DNA from 2 places in the Kitasatospora sp. NPDC001683 genome. Region 1 is predicted to be linked to the other one. Evidence: predicted binding sites of a transcription regulator. Region 1 holds the regulator's gene; the other holds the start of a gene.

Evidence for each region. The regulator HspR, encoded in region 1, represses chaperone genes until heat shock. The targets are predictions, from matches to a motif close to TTGAGNNNNNNNNNCTCAA.
Region 2: the regulator HspR is predicted to act here: its motif matches at 1,685-1,703, upstream of lon (endopeptidase La).

What each region holds. Positions count from the first base shown of each region.
Region 1 is NZ_JBSFGK010000001.1:9,774-18,759, reverse strand. Features, by position in the region: gene ACWCYO_RS00095 (TDT family transporter) at 1-519, shown strand, start outside; gene ACWCYO_RS00090 (LuxR family transcriptional regulator) at 1,175-2,167, shown strand; gene ACWCYO_RS00085 (hypothetical protein) at 2,157-2,411, shown strand; gene ACWCYO_RS00080 (hypothetical protein) at 2,897-3,514, opposite strand; gene ACWCYO_RS00075 (hypothetical protein) at 3,850-4,008, shown strand; gene ACWCYO_RS00070 (helix-turn-helix domain-containing protein) at 4,083-5,072, opposite strand; gene ACWCYO_RS00065 (heat shock protein transcriptional repressor HspR) at 5,263-5,808, opposite strand; gene dnaJ (molecular chaperone DnaJ) at 5,816-6,967, opposite strand; gene grpE (nucleotide exchange factor GrpE) at 7,191-7,817, opposite strand; gene dnaK (molecular chaperone DnaK) at 7,814-8,986, opposite strand, start outside.
Region 2 is NZ_JBSFGK010000011.1:10,505-19,490, forward strand. Features, by position in the region: gene ACWCYO_RS08520 (response regulator transcription factor) at 1-197, opposite strand, end outside; gene ACWCYO_RS08525 (rhomboid-like protein) at 760-1,560, shown strand; gene lon (endopeptidase La) at 1,726-4,122, shown strand; gene ACWCYO_RS08535 (GtrA family protein) at 4,169-4,726, shown strand; gene ACWCYO_RS08540 (ROK family transcriptional regulator) at 4,832-6,055, shown strand; gene ACWCYO_RS08545 (ABC transporter permease) at 6,125-7,174, opposite strand; gene ACWCYO_RS08550 (MDR family MFS transporter) at 7,399-8,952, shown strand.

The DNA.
Region 1 (8,986 bases):
CTGTACGGCTGCTGGGCGCTCTTCGGGATCGGCCTGCTGGCCACCCTGGTGCTGCTGCCGGTGGTGTTCACCGGGCTGTTCCACAGCAAGGTGCCCGCACCGGCGCTCACCCCCGCGCTGTTCCTGGTGCTCGGCCCGCTCGGCCAGTCCGTCACCGCGATCCACCAGCTCGCCGACGCGGCCCGCCCGGTGCTGCCCGCGCTGGCGCCCGTCATGCTGCCGCTGGTCGAGCTGTACGGCGTCGCGGTGACCGGCGTCGCGATGCTCTGGCTGGCCGTCGCGCTCACCGCCAACCTGCGCGCCCGGCGGGCCGGGATGCCGTTCGCGATGACCTGGTGGGCGTTCACCTTCCCGGTCGGCACCTGCGTCACCGGCGCCTCCGCGCTCGCCAGGCACACCGGCTTCGGCGGCTTCACCGGGCTGGCCGTCGGGCTCTACCTGCTGCTGGGCGCCGCCTGGCTACTGGCGGCGGGCGGCACCGCCGCCGGGCTGCTGCGGGGCCGGCTGCTGGCGCGCTGAGGTGCTGGCGCGCTGAGGTGCCGGGGGCGCTGAGGTGCCGGCGCGCTGAGCTGTGCCGACCCGTCATCCAGCGGACTCACCCCAGGTCAGGAGCACGGCCGCCGTTGCAGGAACGCGCAGCTGCAGGATGACGGTGCACAGCCAACTGGTGGCCCTCGCCCACACCCCCCGCTGGCCTCGGCCTTCACCGGAATCCGACCCGCCGTCCGCATCCCGGCGCCCCCGCCGGGATGCAGATAGCTGCAATTGCGCGAACCTGCACTCGGGCGGCACTTGTCCACCGGCCGTCACGCTGTGAGGGTGGAGGCACGCCAGGTCGTCCGGGCAACCGCAGCCCGATGGTCGCGACTTGCTCTTCAGAATTGACCACGGGTGCAACGTCCCGCACCTGTGGAACGGGGGGAAGAGCCCCGGCCGGGGTCCATGTGTGGTGATGGAGCCCGGAACCGGAGCCGGCGAGGCGTTGCTGCTCCGCCTCGACGGAAGCGCCTAGGCACTGGCGTGCTGATGGGGACCCCCAGGGCTCCGGTGTGCGACGGCACCCGGACCCGGGGGTCCACCGTCCGACCGGTACCGTGAGACGCCCGGCCACCGGTACCGCGGACCGTGCGTACGGGTGGGAGGACAGGGGAGCGTCCGGCAGGGAGAGTGCGACGTGACGGCGGAACCGGCGGTCACGCCGCACCAGCAGCCCGGGGGCGGGGAACCCGACGCGGCCGCCCGGCAGCTGTACCTGGCGATCATCGCCCAAGGCGGCCGCACACCGTTCACCGACATCGCCGACGACGACCGCGCCGCACTCCGACAACTCCTCGACATCGGCCTGGTCATGGCCAACCGGATGGACCGCTGCTACACCGCCGTCAGCCCCCGCTCCGTCAGCGACCGCCTCGGCGCCGAACTCCGCAGTGAGGCCACCCGGCTGCTGGTCCGGGCCGAGAACCTCCCCGGCGCCCTGGACGGCCTCACCCGCGCCTACGACGCGATGCCCCGCCCGGGCGGCTGCTCCGGCGGCACGGTCTACGTCGAAGGCCACGTCCACATCCGCCAGCGGATCTCCCAACTCGTCTCCGACTGCCGCTCCGAGGTGCTCACCGCCCAACCCGGCCAACGCCCCGCCGACACCCTCCAGGTCGCCCTCGCCCAGGACGTCCAGCTCCTCCAGCGCGGCTGCTCGCTGCGCACCATCTACCAGCCCGTCGCGCTCGCCGAGCCGCCCGCGATCGCCTACGCCGAGGAGGTCACCCGGCACGGCTCGCAGATCCGGATCCTCGACGAGCCCTTCCAGCGGCTGATCGTCTTCGACCGCAGCGTCGCAGTCATCTCCGCCAACGACGACAACAGCACCGCCGCGTTCATCAGCGACCCGGCCGCCCTCACCTTCCTGATCGGCGGCTTCGAACGCGACTGGGCCCGCGCCGACACCTCCGAAGCCGCCGCCGCCCTAGGCCAGGGCCCCGCCCGCACCATCCCCGACCGGGTCGGCCGGCTGCTCGCCCGCGGCCTCACCCAACGCGCCGTCGCCACCCGGCTGGGCCTCAGCGAACGCACCGTCGCCGGCCACATCGCCCGGCTCCGCGACCGCTACGGCGCCCAGACCCTCTTCCAGCTCGGCTGGCTGATGAGAGGCGCCCGTGATGACCGATGAGCCCGGCCCGGCCGAACGCGCCCGCTACCTCGCCGCCGTCCGCAGCGGCGGGCGACCGCGCCCCGAGGACCTCGCCCCCGCCGACCGCCCGGCCGTCGCCGCCCGCGGCCTCCTCACCACCACCACCGGCTACACCGCCGCCAACCCGCGCGTCCTCGTCGGCGGGGCGGCGGCCGGGGTGGGCGGCGCCGAGGTGCCGGTCGGCGGGGGTGGCGTGGCCGCTACATCGAAGCGGGTGGGGTGATGCACACCGTCTTCGAACCGTCGGCCTGCTCGGATCCCCGGACGGTCGAGTACGCGCTGCACTCGACCCGGGTCGGCGCCCCGATCCGGCTGCTGGAGGGGCCCTTCACCAAGACCCCGATCTTCGACCGCACCGTGGCCCTGATCCCGGCCGCTCCCGACCACACGGTTGCAGCGGTGGTCGAAGATCCCGCGATGATCGCCTACCTGGTCGGGGTGTTCGAGCAGCAGTGGCTGCAGGCCCAGGTCGTGGACCGGGAGTCACTGGCGGCAGGCTCCTCACCCGTAGCCCACGAACAGGTCGGCCGCCACTGCTGGCCCGGGGTCTCACGCAGCGGGCGATCGCCAGCCGGATGGGGCCGAGCGAAGGGACCGTGGCCGGTCACATCGCCCGGCTGCGTGAGGTGTACGACGCCGAGACCCTGTTCCTACTCGGCCGGCAGATGCGGGGAGCGCGGACGGGGGAGTCCGGTGGGTGAGCGCTGCTCAGCCGGTGGCGGCGCCGGTCGGCCAGTAGCCGGAGACGGCGGTCTGCTGTCGGGGGACGTTGAAGCGGTCGCCGGGGGCGGTCCAGAAACCCTCGCGGAGGGAGAGTGCCATGCCGGCCCAGTCCAGGGCGGTCTCCACGGTGTGGTGGAGGGCCTCCTGCGACCAGGTGTCGTCGAAGACCAGCGGCAGGACGGGGGCGACCTGCTCGATGGTGGCGATCAGCGGGTTGTGGGTGATGGCCTCGTCGACGAGCAGGACGATCGGCTTCCGCAGCGCCGACGCCCAACCGAGTTCGAGGCTCACCCCGGCCGAGAGCGGGGCTCCGACGTAGGCGAACACCAGGTCCGCGGACTGCAGAGCCCGGAAGTCGGACGGCACCCGGGGCTCGGGGGCATGGCCGGCGACGGTCCAGGCGTCGCTGTGGTGCGCGCTGTACACGGCGGCACCGCTGCGGAGCAGAGTGGTGCGGAGCGTCGTCAGCCGCGTCCGGCTGGCGAGCGTCACCACACTGTCCGCGGGGCCGGTCAGCCGCATCAGCGGCGCGGCCAGGAACACACGTGCACGCCGACCCTCAGGGGCCTGGCTGTCGTGGTGACGCAGGTAGGGCTCGGTCATGTCGACTCCGGGGGAAGGCCGACCAGGGGAGTGAGCGTCGGCGATGCGTTGGTTGTTGGCTGCTCTATGGGTGGTGGTGCTGCTGGTGAAACCGCTCGGTTTTTGACGGTACATTGGCAAGATGTGGTGTCCTGCCCGGACCATCGGGAGCGAACTGATCGTCCATCGCGGGGCGGCGTCGCGTCCAGGGTTGGCCTGTGTCATCTGTATGCCTGGCAGGGAGATGACGCACACTTCGCAGCCTTGGGCAGGTGACAGCCTCCCCCTCGTGCGGCACTATGTGTGTCGTTATCCTGCTAGATGCTTCTAGTGGCGAATCTCGAGAGAGTGGGGGCGTGACCGGCATGCGCCGTTTTGTCCGCAAGTTTGTGCTTCCGTTGGCCGCTGCGGCCGCTGTGCTTGGCGTGGTCTCTCTCGCGAATGCTGCTGACTCGCACGACACGATTGCCGTCAAGGCTGCGGTGACTGTCGCGGACGACATCTCCTGGCAGTGAACACGCCATGTGAGTGTCCAGGCGCACGCCAAGCCCCTTGAAGTACTTGCCATTTGCGCAAAGTGGGCGGATGGTCAGTCGGAAGGCCCCTGCGCTTTTCGGCCGAGAACGTATCCGAGCTGGAATAGCGAGTCCACTTTGTAGTCGTCTCGCATTTCGGCTATATGCCGCGCCAGTGTTCGCTCGCTGATTCCCAGGCGTCGCGCGATGACCCGGTGATTGGTGCCCTCGAGCATCTGGTCAATGATCGTTTGGCGCAGGCGGGAAACCACCTGCTGCGGCACCGTTCGGTCACCCTCGAACTCCAGTGCCCGACTCCAGCATCGCTCGAATACCTCTTCGGCGAGGTAATTGACGACTGCAGGGTCATATATGAACGCCGCGAGACTCATGTCATCGCCGATCGGAATGACAGCTACCCGCCGGTTCATCACTATGAGCCGCGTGTAGGGCTCATCAAGGGTTCGATACTGGCCGCCAGCCTTGGCGAGGGTAGCCACGTAGTCCCTGGTCGGCTGGTGGTAGCGAGTGCTGGCATGGTAGATCGTCCGCATCTGGGTGCCACTGCGGAGCGTTTCTAGATCTTGCTTGATCATCCCGGCGAGAAGGTCCGGCTGCCGGGGCCCGCCGGGTTGAAGCGCCAGGGCCTCCTCCAGTCCGGATTCCCTGAACTGCTCGAGCCGCTGGCGGATAAGAGCCTTTCCTTGCACATACTCGATCGACCCTCCGGACTGCTTCGGGGTGTGGAATTCCCGAGTGAGTTCCTGCAGTTCGGAGGGGAGAGATATGGCGCGTGACAGGAGCTCCAGTGCCTGACGCTGCCACGAATGGCTGAGGCTTGCCGAGAGCTGTGTAGGGTCTGTGGCTACGAAGATTGTCGGATCGTCGCTGTCGGGCACGAGAAGGCCAATCCTTACCAGCTCATCCCGTGCAGAATCATTCTGATCGGCATTTGAGTCCAATGGCAGTTGACCATCTCCCCGGATGACGGCCAGATATAGCGCTCTTGCTGCTGCCGAGAGGACGGTCAAGCCAGCGGAAAGCGGCTGCTCTCGTTCACTCATCCGCGACTCCTTGCCGTTACGGTGATATCTGGGCCCGGCCAGCGCTGACGCCGAATCGAGTGTCAGCATGCCAGATCCGGCGAGCCCTCTGGAGAGGGAATGCGACCGCACTCTCTCACCAACACCCCAGCCGCCGGCACCCCCCGAACAGGAGGGAACCGGCGGCTGGGGAGGTGAGCAGTCCCCCGGGTCAGCGCTTGGGGCGCCAGACGACGAGGGCGCTGGACTGTGGGGTGGGGGGCTGGTACGGGACGAGGTCGCGGCGGTAGGAGGCGTGGACGGCGGCCTCGCGCTGCTGGAGGGCGGTGGCGGCGCCTTCGAGGGAGTCGGCCAGTTCGGTGATGCGGGCCTGGAGGGCGGTGACCTGGTTCTCCAGCTCGATGATCCGCTTGATGCCCGCCAGGTTGATGCCCTCGTCCTGGGAGAGCCGCTGGACCTCGCGCAGTTGCTGGATGTCGCGGGCGGAGTAGCGGCGGCCGCGGCCGGCGGTGCGGTCGGGGCAGACCAGGCCGAGGCGGTCGTACTGGCGCAGGGTCTGCGGGTGCAGGCCGGAGAGTTCGGCGGCGACGGAGATGACGTACACCGGGGTGTCCTCGGTGAGCACGTACTGCGGCGGGGCCGCGGTGGTGCGCCGGGTGCGGCGGGGGCCGTTGCCGGGCAGGCCCTCGCCGAGCCCGGGGCCGATCGGGCCGCCGGCGTCCATCGGGCTGGTCGGGTTCATCGGGTTCGGGGACATCTGGTCGTCACGCTCCCTTCGCCGCCCGGAAGAGGGCGGCTCGCGGGTCGTCGGAGGCGGTGGCCTCGCGGTACTGCTCGAGGGCGTTCAGCGCGTCGCCGGTGACGTGCTGCGGCACCACGACCTCGACGGTGACGAGGAGGTCGCCGCGGGTGCCGTCCTTGCGGGTGGCGCCCTTGCCGCGGGCGCGCATGGTGAGGCCGTTGGCGCTGCCCGGGGGCAGCTTGAGCTTGACGGCGGGGCCGTTGAGCGTGGGCACCTCGATGGTGGCGCCGAGGGTCGCCTCGGGGAAGGTGACCGGGACGGTGACGGTGAGGTTGTCGCCCTTGCGCCCGAACACCGGGTGCGGGTCGACGTGCACGGTGACGTAGAGGTCGCCGGGCTGGCCGCCGCGTTCGCCCTGGGCGCCCTTGCCCTTGAGCCGGATCCGCTGGTCGGCCTGGACCCCGGCCGGGATGCGGACCTGCATGGTGCGGGCGGAGCTGGCCCGGCCGCTGCCGTGGCAGTCGGGGCACGGGTCGTCGACGATCATGCCCCGGCCGCGGCAGTCCTTGCAGGGCTCGGAGAGCGCGAAGGCGCCCTGGCCGCGGCTGACGGTGCCGGCGCCGACACAGGTGGGGCAGACCCGGGGCGTGGTGCCGGACTTGGCGCCGGTGCCGTTGCAGACGCGGCAGGGGGCCTGGCTGGTCATCCGCAGCGGGACGGTGGCGCCGTCCACCGCCTCCTCGAAGGAGAGCGTCACCTCGGTCTCGACGTCGGCGCCGCGCCGGGGCTGGGCCTGCCGGGTGCCGCCGCGGTTGAAGAGCCCGCCGAAGACGTCACCGAGTCCGCCGCCACCGCCGCCCTGGCTGCCGCTGAAGAGGTCGCCGAAGTCGAAGCTGTAGCTGCCGGTGCCGGGGCCGCCGGTGCGGAAGCCGCCGTTGGCGAAGAGGCTGCGGGCCTCGTCGTACTCCTTGCGGCGCTTTTCGTCGGAGAGGACGTCGTACGCCTCGGAGATGTCCTTGAAGCGCTCCTCGGCCTTGGCGTCGCCCTTGTTCGCGTCGGGGTGGAACTCGCGCGCCAGCTTGCGGTAGGTCTTCTTGATCTCGGTGGCGGTGGCGTCCTTGGGCACGCCGAGGACCTTGTAGTAGTCCTTCTCCACGTAGTCCTTGCCACTCATGCGTCCACCTCGCTGCGCTCGGCAGCCGCTGAGCGGGACACGCACCCCTTGATGGTTCGCTCGCTGCGCTCGCTCACGGCTTCCGCCACCTCCCGATGTCCATCGTCACTGCGCTGTCAACAGCCCCCGAAAGAAGAGCCGTTGACAGCGCGCTGCGGAGTCGGCCGCCGTACTGGCCGGCAGGCGACTCCGCAGCGCACTGGTTGTCAGCTGTCACAGGTTGTCAGCTGTCCGAGCCACCGTCGGACTTGTCCGCGTCGGCGGGCTTGGCCTCGGCGTCCGGGCCGGACGTCGTCTGGGTGCCCGGCTGGGGCTCGGCCACGGCCACCATCGCCGGGCGGATGATCCGCTCGCCGATGCGGTAGCCGGGCTGGAGGATCTGCACGCAGGTGTCCTCGGTGACGTCCGAGGAGTAGCTGTGCATCAGCGCCTCGTGCTGCGTCGGGTCGAAGGGCTCGCCCTCCTTGCCGAACTGCTGCAGGCCCAGCTTGGCGACGACCGTCTCCAGGGACTCGGCGACGGACTTGAAGCCGCCCGTCACCTCGCCGTGCTCGCGGGCGCGGCCGATGTCGTCCAGGACCGGGATCAGGGACTCCAGGATGTTGGAGACCGCGATCTCGCGGACGGTCAGCCGGTCGCGCTCGACCCGCTTGCGGTAGTTCTGGTACTCGGCCTGCAGGCGCTGCAGGTCCGCGGTGCGTTCGGCCAGCTCGCGCTTGGCCGTGGCGAGCTCCTCGGAGCCCTCGCCCGCAGCTGCCTCCTCGGCAGCCTTGCCGGTGCCATTCACCTGGGCGGCCTCCTCGGCGGCGGAGTCGTCGCCGGGCTTGCCGCCCTGCGGCTTGTCCGTCATGCCGACGCACCGCCCTTGGGCTTCTCGTCGTCCACGATCTCGGCGTCGACGACGTCGTCCTCCTTGGCGTGGCCGGCCTCACCGGCACCGGCCGCGCCGGCCGCACCGGCGGCGTCGGCGTTGGCGTAGAGCGCCTGGCCGAGCTTCTGGGCGGTGGTGGAGACCTTCTCCGAGGCCTCGCGGATCTTCGCGATGTCCTCGCCCTTCAGGGCGTCCTTGAGCTCGCCGATGGCGGTCTCGACCTCGGTCTTGACGTCGGCCGGGAGCTTGTCGGCGTTGTCGGCGATGAACTTCTCGGTCGAGTAGACGAGCTGCTCGGCGGAGTTGCGGGTCTCGACGGCCTCGCGGCGCTTGTGGTCGTCCTCGGCGTACTGCTCGGCCTCGCGGCGCATGCGGTCGACCTCGTCCTTCGGCAGCGAGGAGCCGCCGGTGACGGTCATCTTCTGCTCCTTGCCGGTGCCGAGGTCCTTGGCGGCGACGTGCATGATGCCGTTGGCGTCGATGTCGAAGGTGACCTCGATCTGCGGCAGGCCGCGCGGCGCCGGCGGCAGGCCGGTCAGCTCGAACATCCCGAGCTTCTTGTTGTACGCGGCGATCTCGCGCTCGCCCTGGTACACCTGGATCTGGACGGACGGCTGGTTGTCCTCGGCCGTCGTGAAGATCTCGGAGCGCTTGGTCGGGATCGTGGTGTTGCGCTCGATCAGCTTGGTCATGATGCCGCCCTTGGTCTCGATGCCGAGGGACAGCGGGGTGACGTCGAGCAGCAGGACGTCCTTGACCTCGCCCTTGAGGACACCGGCCTGGAGCGAGGCGCCGATGGCGACGACCTCGTCCGGGTTGACGCCCTTGTTGGCGTCCTTGCCGCCGGTCAGCTCCTTGACGAGCTCGGCGACGGCCGGCATGCGGGTCGAGCCGCCGACCAGGACGACGTGGTCGATCTCGGAGAGCGAGATGCCGGCGTCCTTGATCACGTTGTGGAACGGGACCTTGCAGCGCTCGAGCAGGTCGGCCGTCAGCTGCTGGAACTGGGCGCGGGTGAGCTTCTCGTCCAGGTGCAGCGGGCCCTCGGCGGAGGCCGTGATGTACGGCAGGTTGATCGAGGTCTCGGAGGACGAGGACAGCTCGATCTTGGCCTTCTCGGCGGCCTCGCGCAGACGCTGCAGGGCCAT
Region 2 (8,986 bases), on a different contig from region 1:
ACCAGGTCCGGCTGCCAGGTGTGGAAGCCGTCCACCGCGCCGGGGCCGTCGTGGGCCACGGCGACCTTGAACCCCTCCGCGCCCAGTCGGGCCGCGATCGACTCGGCGATCGTGGGCTCGTCCTCCACCACCAGCACTCTGCGCTGACTGCTCACCGTGCCACCGGTGTTGGGGTTGTCCTGCTGAATTTCTGTCACGGTCACGCCACCGCCCCCAGGGCTGCGGGCCGGCCACCTGTGGGGATGGCGGGGCTCCGCTCGTAGTCTTGTTCCGTCGTGGACTGTGCCGGGTCCGCCGTCCCGTTCGCGCGCCCGGGAGTCGGGTGGACGGATGGTCTCCCGTCCACTTCTCCCACGCACTTCGCAGCGTACGGACAGCGGATGCTTTCCGGCAGGTGGACCGGACGTTTCCGGCCCGTGGGCCGGCTGTCCGTCCGCCCGTGGACCCACCGCATGAGTGGGCACGGGTCGGTACCTTACCCGGCGAATTTTCTCTGCGTAACGGTACGTATGCACTCCAGTTGACGCCAAGTTGCCGGTCAGAGGCCCTACTGACGCGTTAATAGGAAGAAGGTCTGGACCAATACCGGGAATCCGGCGGGTCCCCGCGTCGACGGTCTTCACGGGCTTTTCTCAGCTGCCTCTCAGAACCTCGACGTAACGTGGCCACGACAACGCCCCGCCGAGCGGAGTCCGGCGCGCGCGCCGGTACGTTGGGCAGCTGCGAGCACCGGTGACGGCGGGCGTGGACGGAGGCGGCATGGCGGGACTTCGGCGGGAGGCCGACCGGAGCGCGCCCGCGGCGGTGCCGTACGGAATGCTCCGGTACGGACTGCGCGCCGGCGTCCTGGAATGGCTGCTGGAACGCGTGCCGACGCCCCGGCGCACTCCCTTCACGCTCGGGTACCTCGCCGTGGTGGGAGCCACCACGACCTTTGCCGGGCTCGCCGATCCGGATCTCGTCCAGCGCCTGCAGGAGGCCTCCAGTTCGGACGGTCACAACCTGCTCCAGCACCCCTTGCGGGCCCTCCTGTTCAGCGGTTTCTGGGTGGCCGGGGAGGTGTGGATGCCCTACCTGTGGGGCTTCGCCGTCACCTTGGCGCCGCTGGAGCGCAGGGTCGGCACCGGCCGGGCGGCGGCGGTGTTCGCGATCGGGCACGTCGCGGCGACGCTGCTCTCCCAGGGCGTGGTGATCACCGCGGTGGAGACCGGGCGGATGGCGCCGGAGGCGATGGACTCCCTGGACATCGGGGTCAGCTACGGCGTGCTCGCCTGCCTGGGCGCGGTGGCCGGGCTGCTGCCCCGGCACGGGCGGGTGCTGGCGCTGGGTGGCGTCGGGCTGATGATCGCCGAGCAGATCGCCACGGAGAAGGACCTGGTCACGGCCGTGGGGCACCCGGCCGCGGTGCTCACCGGGGTGGCGCTGTCGCGCTGGCTGCGGCGGATCGAGCGGCGCCCGCCGCGGCCGCGCACCCGTGCGGCGCAGACCCCGGCGGTCGGCTCCGCCTCCCCGGCCGCCGCGACGGTGCGGGCCGGCGCCCGTCCGTCCGCCGCGCGCTGACGCCGGGGCCCTCTTGGGCCGTTCTTTCCCGGCTCTTTTGACGGCGCCACCCCCTGGTCGTTCCGGTGACGCCGCGTTCGCTCGCAGCGAACAAGGCCTCGGGAACATCCTGCGCCCGCCGAGGCTTAGTCAGGTCGACTCAAGTTCACTGACTGGGGAGAGATCATGGCATCCACGTCCACACCGCTCACCCTGCCCGTGCTGCCGCTCGACGACGAGGTCGTCCTCCCGGGCATGGTCGTCCCGCTGGACCTGAAGGACACCGAGGTGCGCGCCGCGGTCGAGGCCGCCCGCGCCGCGGTCGCCGGCTCCGGCAAGCCCCAGGTCCTGCTGGTTCCGCGGGTGGACGGCTCGTACGCGGCGGCCGGCACGCTGGCCACCGTGGAGCAGGTCGGCCGGCTGGCCGACGGCGAGCCCGCCGCGCTGGTGCGCGCCGTGCGCCGGGTCCGGATCGGGGTCGGCACCACCGGCCCCGGCGCCGCCCTCTGGGTGGAGACCACGCCGTTCCGGGAGTCCTCGGTCGGCATGCCGGTGGCCGGGCGGGCCGCCGAGCTGGTCAAGGAGTACAAGGCGCTGTCCACCCAGTGGCTGCGCAAGCGCGGCGCCTGGCAGATCGTCGACCGGGTCGCGCAGATCGAGGGCGTCGGCGAGCTCGCCGACAACATCGGCTACGCGCCCTTCGCCACCGCCGAGCAGAAGCTCAAGGTGCTGCTGGAGGCCGACCAGGTCGCCCGCCTGGAGTACGCGCTCACCCTGCTGCGCGACCACCTCGCCGAGGAGGAGGTCAACGACACCATCCGCAAGGACGTCGAGGAGGGCGTGGCCAAGCAGCAGAAGGAGTTCCTGCTCCGCCGCCAGCTGGAGGCCGTCCGCAAGGAGCTGGCCGAGCTGAACGGCGACCCGGCCGACGAGGAGGGCGACTACCGCGCCCGGGTCGAGGCCGCCGACCTCCCGGAGAAGGTGCGGGAGGCCGCGCTCAAGGAGGTCGACAAGCTGGAGCGCGCGTCCGATCAGTCGCCCGAGGGCTCCTGGATCCGCACCTGGCTGGACACCGTCCTGGAGCTGCCCTGGAACGAGCGCACCGAGGACGCCTACGACATCGCCGGCGCCCGCGCCGTGCTCGACGCCGACCACGCCGGCCTCACCGACGTGAAGGAGCGGATCGTCGAGTACCTGGCCGTCCGCAAGCGCCGGGCCGACCAGGGGCTCGGCCTGGTCGGCGGCCGCCGCGGGGGCGCGGTGCTCGCGCTGGTCGGCCCGCCCGGCGTCGGCAAGACCTCGCTCGGCGAGTCGGTGGCCCGCGCCATGGGCCGCAAGTTCGTCCGGGTCGCGCTCGGCGGCGTCCGGGACGAGGCGGAGATCCGCGGCCACCGGCGCACCTACGTCGGCGCGCTGCCTGGCCGCCTGGTGCGGGCGATCAAGGAAGCCGGCTCGATGAACCCGGTCGTCCTGCTCGACGAGATCGACAAGGTCGGCTCCGACTACCGGGGCGACCCGGCCGCCGCCCTGCTGGAGGTGCTGGACCCGGCGCAGAACCACACCTTCCGGGACCACTACCTGGAGGTCGAGCTCGACCTCTCCGACGTCGTCTTCCTCGCCACCGCCAACGTGCTGGAGGCCATCCCCGAGCCGCTGCTCGACCGGATGGAGCTGGTCCGGCTCGACGGCTACACCGAGGACGAGAAGGTCGTCATCGCCCGCGACCACCTGCTCCCGCGCCAGCTGGAGAAGGCCGGCCTCGGCGACGGGCAGGTCAGCGTGGACGAGGCGGCACTGCGCCGGCTCGCCGGGGAGTACACCCGCGAGGCGGGCGTGCGCACCCTGGAGCGCTCGATCGCCCGGGTGCTGCGCAAGATCGCCGCACAGGCCGAGCTGGGCGAGCGCGAGCTGCCCGCCGCGGTCGGCGCGGAGGACCTGCGCGCCCTGATCGGCCGACCGCACCACGTGCCGGAGTCCGCCCAGGAGCCCGCCGAACGGCGCACCGCCGTCCCCGGCGTGGCCACCGGCCTCGCGGTCACCGGCGCCGGCGGCGACGTCCTCTACATCGAGGCCTCGCTGGCCGACGCCGAGACCGGCGGCACCGGGCTGACCCTGACCGGGCAGCTGGGCGACGTGATGAAGGAGTCCGCGCACATCGCGCTCTCCTACCTGCGCTCGCGCGGCGCCGAGCTGGAGCTGCCGGTCACCTCGCTGCGCGACCGCGGCGTGCACCTGCACGTCCCGGCCGGGGCCGTCCCCAAGGACGGGCCGAGCGCCGGCATCACCATGACCACGGCGCTCGCCTCGCTGCTCTCCGGCCGCAAGGTGCGCACCGACGTGGCGATGACCGGCGAGGTGTCGCTGACCGGGCGGGTGCTGCCGATCGGCGGGGTGAAGCAGAAGCTGCTCGCCGCCGACCGGGCCGGCCTCAGCACGGTGATCATCCCCAAGCGCAACGAGGCCGACCTGGACGACGTCCCGGCCGAGGTGCTGGAGCGGCTCACCGTCCACCCGGTGGCGGACGTCCGCGAGGTGCTCGAGCTGGCCCTGGAGCCGGCCGGGGTGCTGGTCGCCGCGGCCTGACGGTGATCGAAGGGGGGACGGCGGCTCCGCGTGCCAGACTGCGGACATGCCGTCCCCCACGCAGCGCGTCCTGGCCCGGGTGCCGGCGCGGCTGCGACCGCTCCTGCTCCGGCACCGCCGGCTGGTGAAGTTCCTGCTGGTCGGCAGCGGCTGCTTCGTGCTCACCACGGTGATCGACCTCGAGCTCAAGTTCACCGTGCTGGCGCACAAACCGGTGGTGGCGCTGACGGTGGCGACGGTGATCGCCACCGCCGTCTCCTACGTGCTCAACCGCCGCTGGGCCTTCCGGACGAACGGGAGCCGCCCCGAGGCCCTGCTGTTCTTCCTGGTCAGCGCGGTGGCGATCGGCGTCAACGACATCCCGCTGGCGCTCTCCCGGTACGCCTTCGAGCTGCGCCAGCCGTACGTCACCGCCTTCCAGCAGGAGATCGCGGACTTCCTCAGCGGGATGGTCCTCGGCACCTTCGTCGCCATGCTGTTCCGGTACTGGGCGATGCGGCGCTGGGTCTTCACCGGCCCGGTCGCGACCAGCCCCGTCGCCCGGACGCAGACCGGGCCGGAACCCGGTTACGCTGCACCCGAGATGCCACGGGATGTCCCGTAAGTCCGTGAGGTGCCCCGAAACGGTGGGGTGAGCGAGCGGAGCGAGCTCACAATTGAGAGGTGCGCGTTGTGCGAAGTGCCTCCCGAACGAAGTGAGGTGGGGCGCATGAGCGACATGCGCGCGGAGCCGGACGGCGTCCGGACCGGGCCCGCCAGCCAGCAGGGGATGCGCCGCGCCAACCTGGCCCTGGTGCTCGGCGTGATCGCGAGCGGCCCCCGCTCGCGCGCCGAGGTGGCCGCCGAGACCGGGCTGACCAGGGCCGCGGTCTCCTCGCTCGCCGAACAGCTGATCTCGGCCGGCCTGGTCGTCGAGGAGGGCCCCGCCGCCCCCAGCGGCAAGGTCGGCCGCCCCGGCACCGCGCTCGGACTCAACCCGCTCGGGCCCGGCGGCCTCGGCGCCGAGATCGGCGTCCGGCACCTCGGCGTCTGCGTGGTCGACCTGCGCGGCGAGGTCCGCGCCTGGCGGCGCCGGGAGAGCGCCAACCGCGGCCGCCAGCCCGCCGCCGTGCTGGCCGACCTCGCCCAGCTGGTGCGCGCGGCCGTCGCCGAGTCCGGCCTGCGCCCCGCCGGGCTCACCCTGGCGGTGCCCGGGCTGGTCGGCGCCAGCGGGGTGCTCCAGCGGGCCGCCAACCTCGGCTGGCAGGACATCCCGCTCGCCGCCGAACTGCGCCCCGCGCTGCGCCTCGCCGGGGACCGCCTGGCCGAGCTGCCGGTCGAGGCGGACAACGAGGCCAACCTCGGCGGACTGGCCGAACGGTGGCTGGGCGGCAGCCCGGAGGACTTCCTGTACGTCTCCGCCGAGGCCGGCGTCGGCGCGGCCGTGGTGGTCGGCGGCCGGCTGCTGCGCGGCGCGCGCGGCTACGCGGGCGAGCTCGGCCACGTCCCCGTCCACCCGGAGGGGCCGCGCTGCGCCTGCGGGGCGCACGGCTGCCTGGAGCAGTACGCGGGCGAGGCGGCGGTGCTGCGGGCGGCCGGGCTGGCGGGCGTGCGCGGCGACTGGGTGACGCTGCTCGCCGAACGCGCCGGCGCCGGTGACGAGCCCGCCCGGGCGGCGCTGGCCGGAGCCGGCTCGGCGCTCGGCATCGCGGCCGCCGGGGCGGTCAACCTGCTGGACCCGGCCCGGGTGGTGCTGGGCGGCGGCTACGCCCGGCTGGCGCCCTGGCTGCTGCCGGCGATGCGGCGCGAGCTGGCCGCCCGGGTGACGGTGCGGCCGTGGGCGGAGGACCGGCTGACGGTCTCCCGGCTGGGCCGGCGGGGGGCGCTGCTGGGCGCGGCGGTGGGCGTGGTGCGCGCCATCGTCGCCGACCCCGGTCCGCTCACGGGCGGCTGAGCCGGCATCCGTACCGGAAACGCGATCGAGCCCCCGGCCGCGCTGGCCGGGGGCTCGGGCCGGTCGTGCTCAGGCCTCGGCGGGGCTCCCGGAGCCGATCGCGGGGCCCCCGGGGCGCGGGCCGCGCAGGACGGACAGGAAGGCGACGGCGATGCCGACGACCGCCCAGACCACCAGGACCAGGATCGGCATGCCCAGGTTGGTGGAGCCGAAGTAGGCGATCGACTTGGTGGCGCTGGTGCCGGCGCCGTTCGGGATCAGCGAGCCGATCGCCCGCCAGAACGGCGGCATCATCGGGGCGGGGTAGACGCCGCCGGCGCTCGGGTTGCCCAGCACCACGAAGACCAGCACCGCGAGGCCGATGCCGATGATGCCGAACAGGCACTGCAGTGCCATGGTGAACGCGCCGACCGTGAACACCACCAGGGCGCCGACGGCGGTCAGGGCCGGGATCGAGCCGGGCATCGCGTCCAGCACCGGGCCGGCGATGATCGTGCCGCCGAGGCCGGCGCCGACCGAGTACAGCGCCAGGACACCGAGGCGGATCAGCAGGCGGTGGACGTTGGCGGGCTTGGAACCGGCGCTGATGCCGAGGATCGAGGCGACCAGGTAGCCGCCGACGCACCAGCCGATGACCAGGTAGAAGGCGGTGAGGCCGTTGGTGTCGCCCTTGGCCAGCGGCACGACGTCCTCGACCTTGACGGTCCGGCCCTGGGCCTTGTCCAGCGCGGTGGTGATGCCCTCGGCGGCCTTGGCGGCGGAGGTGCCGCGGGCGCCGCCGGTGAGCAGGGTGTCCTCGGTGCCGGTCGGGTTCACGACCAGCGCGGCGTAGATCTTCTGGTCCTTGATCTGCCGGGCCGCCGTCTCGGCGTCCGGCGCGGTGACGGGCTTGACCGCCTCGTCCGGCACCGACTCCAGGGCCTGCACCAGCTTGGGCGTGATCTGCGGCGGGGCGACCACCGCGATGGACAGCTTGTGCGGGGTCGGGTGGTGCAGCGCCCCGACGTACGAGGTGATGAAGCCGAGCTGCAGCAGCAGCACGCCGATCACGAGCAGTGCCGCACGCGGGGTGACCGCGCCCTTCAGTTCAGCGACGAAACCCTGCCCCGGGGCGGCCATCCTCATCTCCTTGCGTATCGGTGGAAATCGGATACTTAATACCATGAACTAGTTGGCTTGTCCTATCTCCGCGCCGGTTTCCGGCCACCGGTGCGCGACCTGAAGAAGGTTGACTAAGTCAACCATTTAGCCGTATGGTTGCTTAAGGCAACAAATTTTCGTGCCCGCGCATCCCCGCACTCCGCACCCGCTCCGCACTCCGCCCGCTCCGCCGAAGGACCCAGATGACCGCGACCACCGAGGCCTCGACCGGCACCGCAGCCGCCGTCGACGACCGACCGATGACCCACCGGCAGGTGATGGAGGCACTGTCCGGCCTGCTGCTCGGCCTGTTCGTGGCCGTGCTCTCCTCGACCGTCGTCTCCAACGCCCTGCCGCACATCCTCACCGACCTGCACGGCGGCCAGTCCGCCTACACCTGGGTGATCACCGCGGCCCTGCTCACGCTGACCGCCTCCACCCCGATCTGGGGCAAGCTCTCCGACCTGGCCAGCAAGAAGCTGCTGCTCCAGATCGCCCTGCTGATCTACATCGCGACCTCCGCGCTGGCCGGCCTCTCGCAGAACACCGGTGAGCTGATCGCCTGCCGCGCCCTGCAGGGCATCGGCGCCGGCGGTGTCGTCGCGCTCGGCCAGATCTGCCTGGCCGCGATGGTCCCGCCGCGCGAGCGCGGCCGCTACAGCGGCTACTTCGGCGCGGTCTTCGCCCTCGCCACCATCGGCGGCCCGCTGATCGGCGGCGTCATCGTGGACACCTCCTGGCTCGGCTGGCGCTGGTGCTTCTACGTCGGCATCCCGTTCGCGCTGGCCGCGATCCTGGTGGTGCAGCGCACCCTCAAGCTGCCGGTGGTCAAGCGCCCGGTGAAGATCGACTACCTGGGCGCGCTGGTCATCACCGCCGCCGTCAGCCTGCTGATGATCTGGATCACGCTGGCCGGCACCGACTACCCGTGGCTGTCCTGGCAGACCGCGGTGATGGTCGGCGGCGGCCTGCTGCTGGCCGGGCTGGCCGTGGTGGTCGAGCGCCGCGCCGCCGAGCCGGTCATGCCGCCGTCCCTGTTCAAGCACCGCACCGTCACCCTGGCCGCGATCGCCAGCGTGCTGGTCGGCGTCGGGATGTACGGCGCGACCACCTTCCTCAGCCAGTACTTCCAGCTGGCCAAGGACGAGTCCCCGACCATGGCCGGCCTGATGACCCTGCCGATGATCACCGGCCTGGCGCTCTCCTCCGCCGTGGCCGGCCGGCTGATCACCAAGTACGGCAAGTGGAAGGCCTACCTGGTCTCCGGCACCGCGCTGCTCGCGATCGGCTTCGGCCTGCTCGGCACCGCCCGGGTCGACACCGACTACGGGCTGCTCTCGCTCTACATGGCGATCACCGGCATCGGCCTCGGCCTGACCAGCCAGAACCTGGTGCTCGCGGTGCAGAACACGGTGCCCCGGCACGAGCTCGGCGCGGCCAGCTCCGTCGTCACCTTCTTCCGCACCATGGGCGGGGCGATGGGCGTCTCCGCCCTCGGCGCGCTGATGACCGACAAGGTCGGCCGCTACCTGGCCGAGAACCTGGCCGCGGCGCACATCCCGGCCGGGCACGCGGCGGCCGGCGGCGGCATCCCGGACCTGGCGAAGCTGCCCGCCCCGATCCTGCCGCTGGTGACCGACGCCTTCGGCCACGGCGTCGGCACCGTCTTCCTGTGGGCCGCGCCCTTCGCGGCGCTGGCCTTCGTCACCGTGCTGTTCATCCGGGAGACCGCGCTGCGGACCACCCAGCAGAGCTGACCGGACGCGGGGACACGCGGAACGGGCCGGGGAG